DNA from 2 places in the Chromobacterium phragmitis genome. Region 2 is predicted to be linked to the other one. Evidence: riboswitches for the same ligand, from Rfam matches in the RefSeq annotation. Region 2 holds a riboswitch; the other holds the start of a gene.
What was found. A riboswitch is a leader RNA that binds a small molecule or an ion and turns the genes downstream of it on or off. The one in region 2 is predicted to bind thiamine pyrophosphate.

Region 1 (4,984 bases), 1.6 Mb from region 2:
CGCCAATCCGTCCGCTAGTTCAGCGAGCAGCCGTCCTTGTGTCGGCTGCTGGTTGCCGTGGGTGTCGAAGCCGGTCAGCGTGATGCGGGCGACGGCGATGTCCACGCCGCGGGCCAGGGTGTCGGTCAGCGTGCGCACCGCCACGCCGAAGCCGCCCTTGGGCTTGGGGCCGGCGGTGGGGGCTTCGCTCGGCGCGGTGCGCGGCAGCGGCGCCAGGCTGGCGGCGGCCTGGCGGATGTCGCCTTCCACTTTCAAAATATGCTCCAGCGCCGAGCCGGCGTGGCCGGGCGGCTGGTCGGCCACCAGCTTGGCTTGGCGGGCGAAGTCTTGCGGATTGGACAGCACCACCGCGCGCGCGCCGCCGTCCAGCGGCCCCAGCACCTGGCTGGATAGCACCACGCCGTCGGCGGCGAAGTTCTTCGGCGTCGGCTGCTCATGGAACAGCCGGGTCAGCCAGCCTTCGCTCAGGTATTGCTGGCTGGCCGAGGCGGTGTCCCAGATCTCGATCGAGCGGAAGTGGGACAGGTTGGGGTCGGGGTAGCCGACGCCCTGCAGCAGCGCCAGCTGCTTGTCCTGCCACAGCGGCATCAGCGGCGCCAGCGACGGATGCAGGCCGATGTCGCCGTTGATCCGCAGCACTTGCTCGCGGGCGACGGCGATGCCGGGGCGCAGCCGGTAGTAGTCGGCGCTGCCGTAGGGAACCACGGTGTTGAGGCCGTCGTTGCCGCCCTTCAGCTCCACCAGCACCAACAGGCGCTTGTAGCCGGCGGGCGCCAGCGCCCAAGACAGATTGGGCAGCACGGTCAGCATCAGGCCGGCGCCGGCCGCTTTCAGGAATTCGCGTCGTTTGAACATGGCGGGCTCCTCATTCCACCTGATAGGCCGGGTCCAGCAGCAGTTGGGCGATGGCCTTGGCGCCGCTGGCGTTCGGCGGCAAGGGGTTGGCCGGCGGCACGGCCAGCAGCAGCCGCGCGGCGTCGGCGGCGGTGCGGACGCCGTAGACGGCGGCCCATTCATCAGGTTGCAGCTTCATCGAGTTCAGCCTGTTGCCGACGAAGCGGCGGATGCGCGCCTCGCGGCCGGCCATTTCGTTCAGGCTGCCGTCGGCCTGGGCGTAGGCGTCGCGCGCCGGCGCGGCGTCGCGGGCGATGCGGTCCAGAAACTGTTTGCGGGTGAGCAGGGTGGAACTGTTGATCCAGGCCTCGCCGCCGGGCCAGCCCTTGACGTTGGGCGGCGCGAACACGTCCTGGCCCAGCTGGCGGTTCAGGCCGGCGATCACTCGCCAGTCCGGCGGATTGAGATCGAAAGTCACCAGCGTGCCTATGGTCAGCTCCACCGGCGATTTGACCAATTGGCCCTGGCTGCGCCAGAACTGCGGCGTCAACAGCAGCGCGCGCATCAAGGGCTTCAACTGGTAATGGCTGCGGCGGAAGTCGGCGGCCAGCTTGTTGACCGTGGCGGCGTCGGGCGTCGGCGACACGAAGTTGCGCCACAGCTTGTTGGTGACGAACACCGCGGTGCTGGGCTGTTGCAGCAACAGGTCGATCACGTCGTCGCCGTTGAAGTCGCCGCGCTGGCCGAAGATGACTTTCTCGCCGGCGTCGCGCAGCCGCGGGCGGACGATGAACTGGTCGTCGCGGTCCAGGCCCCAGCCGGTGAAGGCGCGGGCCGCCTCGCGGATGTCCTGCTCGCTGTAGTGGCCTTCGCCCAGCGTGAACAGTTCCATCACCTCGCGGGCGAAGTTTTCGTTGGGCTGGTCCTTGCGGTTATTGGCGGTATCCAGGTAGCGCATCATCGCCGGATCGCGCGCCACGGCATGCAAGAGCTGGCCGAAGTCGCCCAGCGCGTAGTGGCGCAGCAGCAGGTTCTGCTGGTACATCATCTGTGGCGAGCGCACCTTGTCCAGCGCCGACACGAAATGGTTGTGCCAGAACAGGGTCATCTTCTCGGTCAGCGGCGACGGGGTGTCGCGCATTTCGGCCAGCCACCAGCTGCGCAATTCGACCACGTGCTGGTTGCGCTCCTGCTGCAGCGCTTTTTTCTGTTCCTCGGTGAGGCCGGGTTGACCGGGGCGCTCGAACGGCTCGTTGGCCCAGCCCGGCGGCGGCGTCGCCGCCTGGGTGCGCGCGCCGGCCAGTATCTTGTCCACCGCCGCCTCGCGGCTGAGCGGCGCGAGCCCCTCGATCTGCGCAGGATTGGCGCCGAAGCCGGTGCGCGTCAGCAGGTGGCGGGCGCCGTCCGCGCCGATGCCGGCCAGCGAGCATAGCGGCAGGCCGAGCAGGGCGGAAGCGAGCAGTATTCTTTTGATCATGGGTTCACCGCGGCAATCCGTTTGCATAAGCGATTGATTGTGAGCATAGAGGGCAGTCTTCGCTCCGGTATTAAGCGGACCAGCCAGAGTGTTAAGTTGTTTGCGCATCTGGGCTATACTGTCGCCCTGTCACCGGGGGTGCCCTGCAAACGGGCTGAGAAACACCCTGAGAACCTGATCTGGATCATGCCAGCGGAGGGAGCGTGATGAAGCGGAACCTCGTCCGCCTTGCCTGCTTGCTCCGTGGCCGTACCGCGCGGAGATTGTCTATGAAGCTGTTCCCCAAACTCGTCGTCGTCGCTTTGAGCCTGGCCGGCCTATCCGCCCAGGCCGCCGAATTGCGCGTGCTCGCGCACAGTTCGTTCAGCGTCGACAAGCCGCTGCTCGCCGCGTTTGAAAAGCAGGCCGGCGCCAAGGTGTCCATCATCAAGGCCGGCGACGCCGGCGAGATGGTCAACAAGCTGATCCTGACTAAGGGCAGCCCGATCGCCGATGTGGTGTTTGGCCTCGACAACAGCCTGATCGGCAAGGCCGAGCAAGCCGGCGCGCTGGCGCCGCTGCCGGCGGAGCTGGCGAAGGGCGGCAAGGTGAGCCTGCCGGGCGCGGCCGCCGTCGATTACGGCTATGTGACGCTGAACTACGACAAGGCCTGGTTCGCCAAGAACAAGCTGCCGCTGCCCAAGACCCTGAACGACCTGGCGCTGCCCGCCTACAAGAACCTGCTGGTGGTGGAAAATCCGGCCACTTCCAGCCCGGGCCTGGCTTTCCTGTCCGCCACCATCCATGCCTTGGGCGAGGACAAGGCCTTCGCCTTGTGGGGCAAGCTGCGCGACAACGGCCTGAAAGTGAGCAAGGGCTGGACCGAGGCCTACTACACCGACTTCTCCAAGAACGGCGGCAGCCGGCCCATCGTGGTCAGCTACGCCGCCAGCCCGGCGGCCGAGGTGTTCTACAGCAAGGACAAGCCGGCCGACGCGCCGACTGCCAATCTGCTGCTGCCGGGCTCGGTGTTCCGCCAGGTGGAGGGCGCGGCGCTGGTCAAGGGCGGCAAGGAGCCCAAGCTCGCCCGGCAGTTCATCGCCTTCCTGCGCTCGGACGCGGTGCAGAAGGACATTCCGACGCGGATGTGGATGTACCCGGCGATGGACAACATCCCGTTGGACCCGGTCTACAAGCACGCCGAGCAACCGGCCGCGCACGACACCCCCGACAGCGCGACGCTGGCCGCCAAGCAGCGCGGCTGGGTCGGCCGCTGGACGCGGGTGGTGCTGAAGTCAGGACAGTGATCCGGCGATGACTTGCCCGGTTTCGCCTCTGTTATGATCCGGGCAAGTTCACCTGGAAGCTCATTCATGATCGATGACATCGCCAGCCCCCGCCTGATCCTGCGCCATCTGGACGCGGATTTTCTCGAATCCTGCCTATGCGGCGACATCGACGCCGCCGCGGCGCGGCTGGGCTGCCGCCCGGCCAACGGCTGGATGGAGGAGACGGCGCTGATGGAAATGCGGCTGGCCGACATGGCGGCGGAGCCCGCTTACGCGCCGTGGTCGGTGCGGGCCTTGCTGCGCCGCGACGATCTGGCCATGGTCGGTCACATCAACTTCCACACGCGGCCCGGCCATCCTTATTTGAACGGCTACGGCGACGTGGAGCTCGGCTACGCGGTCTATCCCGCATTCCGCCGCCAGGGCTATGCCCGCGAGGCCTTGCTGGCGATGGCCGGCTGGGCCGCGCAAAGCGGCGGCGTGGCGAAGCTGGTGTTGTCGATCGAACCCGGCAATCTGCCGTCGCAGGCGCTGGCCGCCCAGCTTGGCTTCGCCAAGGTGGGCCAAGTGCGCGACGACGACGGTTGCGAAGACGTGCTGACGGCTGATTGGCCGTTGCCTGGAGCTTTTGTTTGAAGCCATCCGCCGTGCCCCGGCTGATCCTGGCCGGACTCCCGCTGTCCTTTCTCTTTTTGCTGGCCGTCGCGCCGCTGGCCCGATTGTTGGCCGAAGGCGGCCTGCAGTTCAACCCCGCCTTGCTGGCCGATGACTACCTGCGCTGGCGGCTGTTGTGGTCGCTGATCCAGGCCGCGGCCAGCTGCCTGCTGTGTCTGGCTCTGGGCGTGCCGCTGGCCTGGGTGCTGGCCCGTTACCGCTTTGCCGGCCGCGCGCTGCTGCTGCGGCTGCTGATGCTGCCCTTCGTGATGCCGACGCTGGTGGCGGCGATGGGCGTGCTGGCGCTGTTCGGGCCGCGCGGCGTGTTCGGCGTCGATCTGCAGGACACGCCGTGGCTGCTGCTGTACGGCAATCTGTTCTTCAATCTGCCGCTGGTGGTGCGCGCCGGCTGCGACGGCTTTTCCCTAGTGCCGGCCAGCCGGCTGGCCGCCGCGCGCACGCTGGGGGCCACACGCTGGCGGGCATTCTGGCGGGTGGAGTGGCCGGCGGCGCTGCCGTGGCTGCTGTCCAGCCTGTGTCTGGTGTTCCTGTACTGCTTCTCCGGCCTGGGCTTGGCGCTGGTGCTGGGCGGCCAGCGCTACGCGACGCTGGAGGTGGAGATCTACACCCTGGTCGCTTACGAGCTGAATCTGGCCGACGCCGGCGCGCTGGCCTTGCTGGTGCTGCTGACGTGCGGCGGCATCGCCGCCGTCTACGCCGCCCTGGCGCGCCGGCTGGCCACGGCGGCCAA
Region 2 (4,984 bases):
TCAGCACTAGGTGGCGGCCGGCGTCGATGCGTTCGGCCTTGGTCTGCGCCCAATTGCCCCACAGCAGGAACACGCAGCCGGGGTTGTCGCGGTTGACTGCGTCGATCAGCGCGTCGCTGACGGCTTGCCAGCCCAGCTTGCCATGGCTGCCGGCCTTGTCGCGCTCGACGGTGAACACGCTGTTGAGCAGCAGCACGCCCTGCTGCGCCCAGTGGGTGAGATCGCCGCCGGCCGGCACGCCCAGGCCCAGATCGGCCGCCAGCTCCTTGTAAATGTTGCGCAGGGACGGCGGCACGCGGATGCCATCCGGCACCGAGAACGACAGGCCCATCGCCTCGCCGTCGCCATGGTAGGGGTCTTGGCCCAGGATCACCACCTTGACGTCGGCCGGCGAGGCAAAGCTCAGCGCGTTGAAGGCCTGCGGCGCCGGGGGAAACAGGGTTTTGCCGGTCTCGATCTGCTGGGCCAGCTGGCGGTCGATGTCGGCCAGGCGGGCGGCGATGGCGGGCTGTCGCAGCACGGCCTCCCAATCCGGGTGGACGCGGGCGAAGGCTGGGGCGAGGTAGTTCAGTGAAGGCATGTAGGGCTCTTTAGCGGCTGGCGGGCGGTTGAGGTGATTTGGAAAGCGCGCGGCGTGATTCGTTCCAAAGCAAAACACCGCCCGGGGGCGGTGTCGTGGGGCGCGGCGCGCTCAATAGCGGGCGACGGCCGGATCGACCTGGGTCGACCAGGCGTCGATGCCGCCTTGCAGATTGATCACGTCGTCGAAGCCGGCGTTCTGCAGGAACAGCGCCACTTGGGCGCTGCGCATGCCATGGTGGCAGATGGCGACGATGGTGGCGTCGTCCGGCAACTCGCTCATCCGGATGGGAATCAGGTTCATCGGGATGTGGACGCTACCGTCGATATGCGCGAGCTGGTATTCCCAGCCCTCGCGCACGTCCAGCAGCAGCGGACGCTTGGCCTGCGGATCAGCCAGCTGGGCGGCGAGGGCGGAGGCGGTGATTTCGCGCAGCATGATCAGAAGCTGAAGCGGGCCGGTTCGACGGCCTCGAACTTTTTCAGTCGCTCGACGCAGGTTTCGAACAGCGTGGTTTCGCGGAAGCTGGTGTCGGTTTCGCGGTCGATCAGCTTGCAAGCCATCACCGGCAGATCGCCGACCACCAGGATCAGGCGGCCGCCGACGGCCAGCTGGTCCTTCAGTTCCTGCGGCACGACGGGCAGGGAGCCGCCGACCACGATCACATCGTAAGGGCCTTGCTCCGGCAAGCCCAGCACGCCGTCGCCTTCCACCAGGGTGGCGTTGGCGATGCCCGCTTTCTTCAGGTTGGCCGCGGCGCGTTCCTTTTGCGCCGGGTCGATTTCCACGCTCACCACCTGCTTGCCCATCTTGGCCAGCAGCGCGGTCAGATAGCCGCTGCCGGTGCCGATTTCCAGGATCTTGTCGCTTGGCTGGATGGTGGCGTCCTGCACCAGTCGCGCTTCCATCTTGGGTTGCAGCATCTTGCTGCCGTTGGGCAGCGGCAGTTCGGTGTCGACGAAAGCCAACTGGCGTTGGCTGTCGGCGACGAAGTCCTCGCGTTTCACGTGAAACAGCAGATCCAGCACGTTGGTATCCAGAACATCCCACGGGCGAATCTGCTGCTCGACCATGTTGAAACGGGTTTTTTCGAAATCCATCAACTTAAACTCCGGAGGGCTGGGAGTCCGCTCCGCCCATGGAGGACAGCGTCGGCGGCAAGGACTCGTGTGATGACGATACAGTCTGCTGACAAAGTAAATTGGTGCGATTTTACAGGACCCGGCAGAGCCGGGCCTCTTCATATAAGCGCGTGAGTCCGCAGCCTGACCATTGAATCCCAATCGCTCCGCTGAGCGAATTGAAAATTCGCACGCATGCCGCCCTTTTAAACCTGCAAGGGCGCCTAGCCTTCACGAAGGCGAGAGGCTTTGTCAACAATCTAGATTGCTTGCGATTATCCCATATTTGCCTTACCTTCACACGGCATCGCTAGGGGTCCTGCGCCTGGCGTTCGGCGCGGATGGCTACCGAAGTGTAGGCGATGGCGGCGGATGACGGAGCGCGGGTGAGAAATACCCTTGGAACCTGACCCGGATAATACCGGCGTAGGGAAGCGTCACCTGCCCCCATGGCCACGCCATATCCGCAGCCGGCCTTGCCGGATCGCTCCTTGCGCCGTTTCATCGCTTTTGGAGACTCCCGCCCGATGAACGCGCCCGTGAACAAGCAAATGGTGGTGGACGCCGCCGCCATCCAGCCCTTGCCCAACTCCCGCAAGATTTATGTCGCCGGCAGCCGCCCGGACATTCAAGTGCCGATGCGCGAGATCCGCCAGGCCGACACGCCGACCCAGTTCGGCGGCGAACAGAACCCGCCCATCTACGTCTACGACACCAGCGGTCCGTACAGCGATCCGGCCGCGCGAATCGACATCCAGAGCGGCCTCGCGCCCTTGCGCGCCGGCTGGATCGCCGAGCGCGGCGACTGCGAGCAGCTGGCAGGCTTGTCCAGCGAATACGGCCGCGCCCGCGAGGCGGACCCCAAGCTCGCCGAGCTGCGCTTCAATCTGCAGCGCAAGCCGCGCCGCGCCAAGGCCGGCCGCAACGTCAGCCAGATGCACTATGCGCGCCAAGGCATCGTCACGCCGGAGATGGCGTTCGTCGCGATACGAGAAAACCTGAACCGCCGCGCCTATGTGGCCGCGCTGCAAGCCACCGGCAACCAGCGACTACTGGAGCTGATGACGCGCCAGCACAAGGGGCAGAGCTTCGGCGCCAATTTGCCGGAAGAGATCACGCCGGAATTCGTGCGCCAGGAAGTGGCCGCCGGCCGCGCCATCATCCCGGCCAATATCAATCACCCGGAATCCGAGCCCATGATCATAGGCCGCAACTTCCTGGTGAAAATAAACGGCAATATCGGCAATAGCGCGGTAACGTCTTCGATATCGGAAGAAGTGGATAAGATGACCTGGGGCATCCGCTGGGGCGCCGACACCATCATGGACCTGTCCACCGGTAAGAACATCCACGAAACCCGCGAGTGGATTCTGCGCAACAGCCCGGTGCCCATCGGCACCGTGCCGATTTACCAGGCGCTGGAAAAAGTGAATGGCAAGGCCGAGGACCTGACTTGGGAAATCTTCAAGGACACGCTGATCGAGCAGGCTGAGCAGGGCGTGGACTATTTCACCATCCACGCCGGCGTGCGCCTGGCCTACGTGCCGATGACCGCGGGCCGCATGACCGGCATCGTGTCGCGCGGCGGCTCCATCATGGCCAAGTGGTGCCTGGCGCACCACCAGGAGAATTTCCTCTACACCCACTTCGAGGACATCTGCGAAATCATGAAGGCCTACGACGTGGCCTTCAGCCTGGGCGACGGCCTGCGTTCGGGCAGCGCCTGGGACGCCAACGACGAGGCGCAGCTGGGCGAACTGAAAACGCTGGGCGAGCTGACCGAGATCGCCTGGAAGCACGATGTCCAAGTCATGATAGAAGGCCCCGGCCACGTGCCGATGCAGTTGATCAAGGAGAATATGGACAAGGAGCTGGAATGGTGCCGCGAAGCGCCGTTCTACACCCTGGGGCCGCTGACCACCGACATCGCGCCCGGCTACGACCACATCACTTCTGCCATCGGCGCCGCGCAGATCGGCTGGTACGGCACCGCCATGCTGTGCTACGTGACGCAGAAGGAGCACCTGGGCCTGCCGAACAAGAACGACGTCAAAGAGGGCATCATCACCTACAAGCTGGCGGCGCACGCGGCCGACCTGGCCAAGGGCCATCCCGGCGCGCAGATCCGCGACAACGCGCTGTCCAAGGCGCGCTTCGAATTCCGTTGGGAAGACCAGTTCAACCTGGGCCTGGACCCGGACAAGGCGCGCGACTTCCACGATGAAACGCTGCCCAAGGATAGCGCCAAGGTGGCGCATTTCTGCAGCATGTGCGGCCCGCACTTCTGCAGCATGAAGATCACCCAGGACGTGCGCGAGTACGCGGCCAGCCAAGGCATAGGCGAGCAGGACGCGCTGCGGCAGGGCATGCGGGAAAAATCCATCGAGTTCGTCAAAGGCGGCGGCAAACTGTATGACAAAGTGTAGGTGATGAGCGTTTTTTGGTATTTCACGGGATTTGATTGGCATAAGATGACGACGGGCCGGTCTGTCGCCGGCTCGCCTTCACTCGGATTGCCAAGAACAAAATCATGTTGAAATCACTTTTTGCGGCCGCCGGCATCGGCGGCGCCACCGTGGACACCCGTCTGATCAACCCACGGCTGCGGCCGGGCGAGATTCTGCGCGGCGAGGTCGTGGTCAAGGGCGGTAGCGTGGACCAGGACATTTCCAAGATCGAACTGCTGCTGCTGACCGAAACGGAATGCGAGCGGGAGGGGCGGGAAACGCGCGAAACCGCGTGGCTGGCCGGGCTGCCGATCAGCGGGCCCTGCCGGATTCCCGCCGGCTGCGAGTGGCGGCTGCCATTCCAGCTGCCGCTGCCGGCCGAAACTCCGGTCAATCATCACCCCGCGTTGCGCGACGAGCCGCCAGTGTGGATCCATACCGATCTGGCGCTGGGCATGGCGCGCGACGCGGCCGACAACGATAGGCTGCAAGTTCAGCCCACGCCGCAGATGGAAGCGATCCTGCGCGCTTTTTCGCGGCTGGGGTGGGAGCTGCACCGCGCCGACGTGGAGGCCGGCACCGTCCGCGCCGGCGAGGCGGCGAGCACGCTGGGCTGCTACCAGGAGTTCGAATTGCGGCCGCGCGACGCCGGTTGGAACTGGAACGAGATCGAGCTCACCTTCATTCCCGACGGCTACGGCGCCATCCATGTGCTGATCGAAATCGACGCCGGAGACGACGATCATTACCTGAGCCTGCGGATGGAACCGGATTGGGAAGACGCGGATTGGACCGCCGAACTGCGGGTCAGGCTGGGGCTGTGAGCGCGGCGTCGG

Region 1: another riboswitch for thiamine pyrophosphate. It lies ahead of DK842_RS00730 (thiamine ABC transporter substrate-binding protein); the one in region 2 lies ahead of thiC (phosphomethylpyrimidine synthase ThiC).

The regions. Positions count from the first base shown of each region.
Region 1 is NZ_CP029495.1:149,078-154,061, reverse strand. Features, by position in the region: gene DK842_RS00740 (DUF1501 domain-containing protein) at 1-855, opposite strand, end outside; gene DK842_RS00735 (DUF1800 domain-containing protein) at 866-2,311, opposite strand; TPP riboswitch at 2,436-2,530, shown strand; gene DK842_RS00730 (thiamine ABC transporter substrate-binding protein) at 2,581-3,597, shown strand; gene DK842_RS00725 (GNAT family N-acetyltransferase) at 3,664-4,215, shown strand; gene DK842_RS00720 (ABC transporter permease) at 4,212-4,984, shown strand, end outside.
Region 2 is NZ_CP029495.1:1,726,142-1,731,125, reverse strand. Features, by position in the region: gene DK842_RS08190 (uracil-DNA glycosylase) at 1-580, opposite strand, end outside; gene DK842_RS08185 (rhodanese-like domain-containing protein) at 692-1,018, opposite strand; gene DK842_RS08180 (protein-L-isoaspartate O-methyltransferase family protein) at 1,021-1,680, opposite strand; TPP riboswitch at 2,004-2,151, shown strand; gene thiC (phosphomethylpyrimidine synthase ThiC) at 2,229-4,127, shown strand; gene DK842_RS08170 (sporulation protein) at 4,232-4,972, shown strand.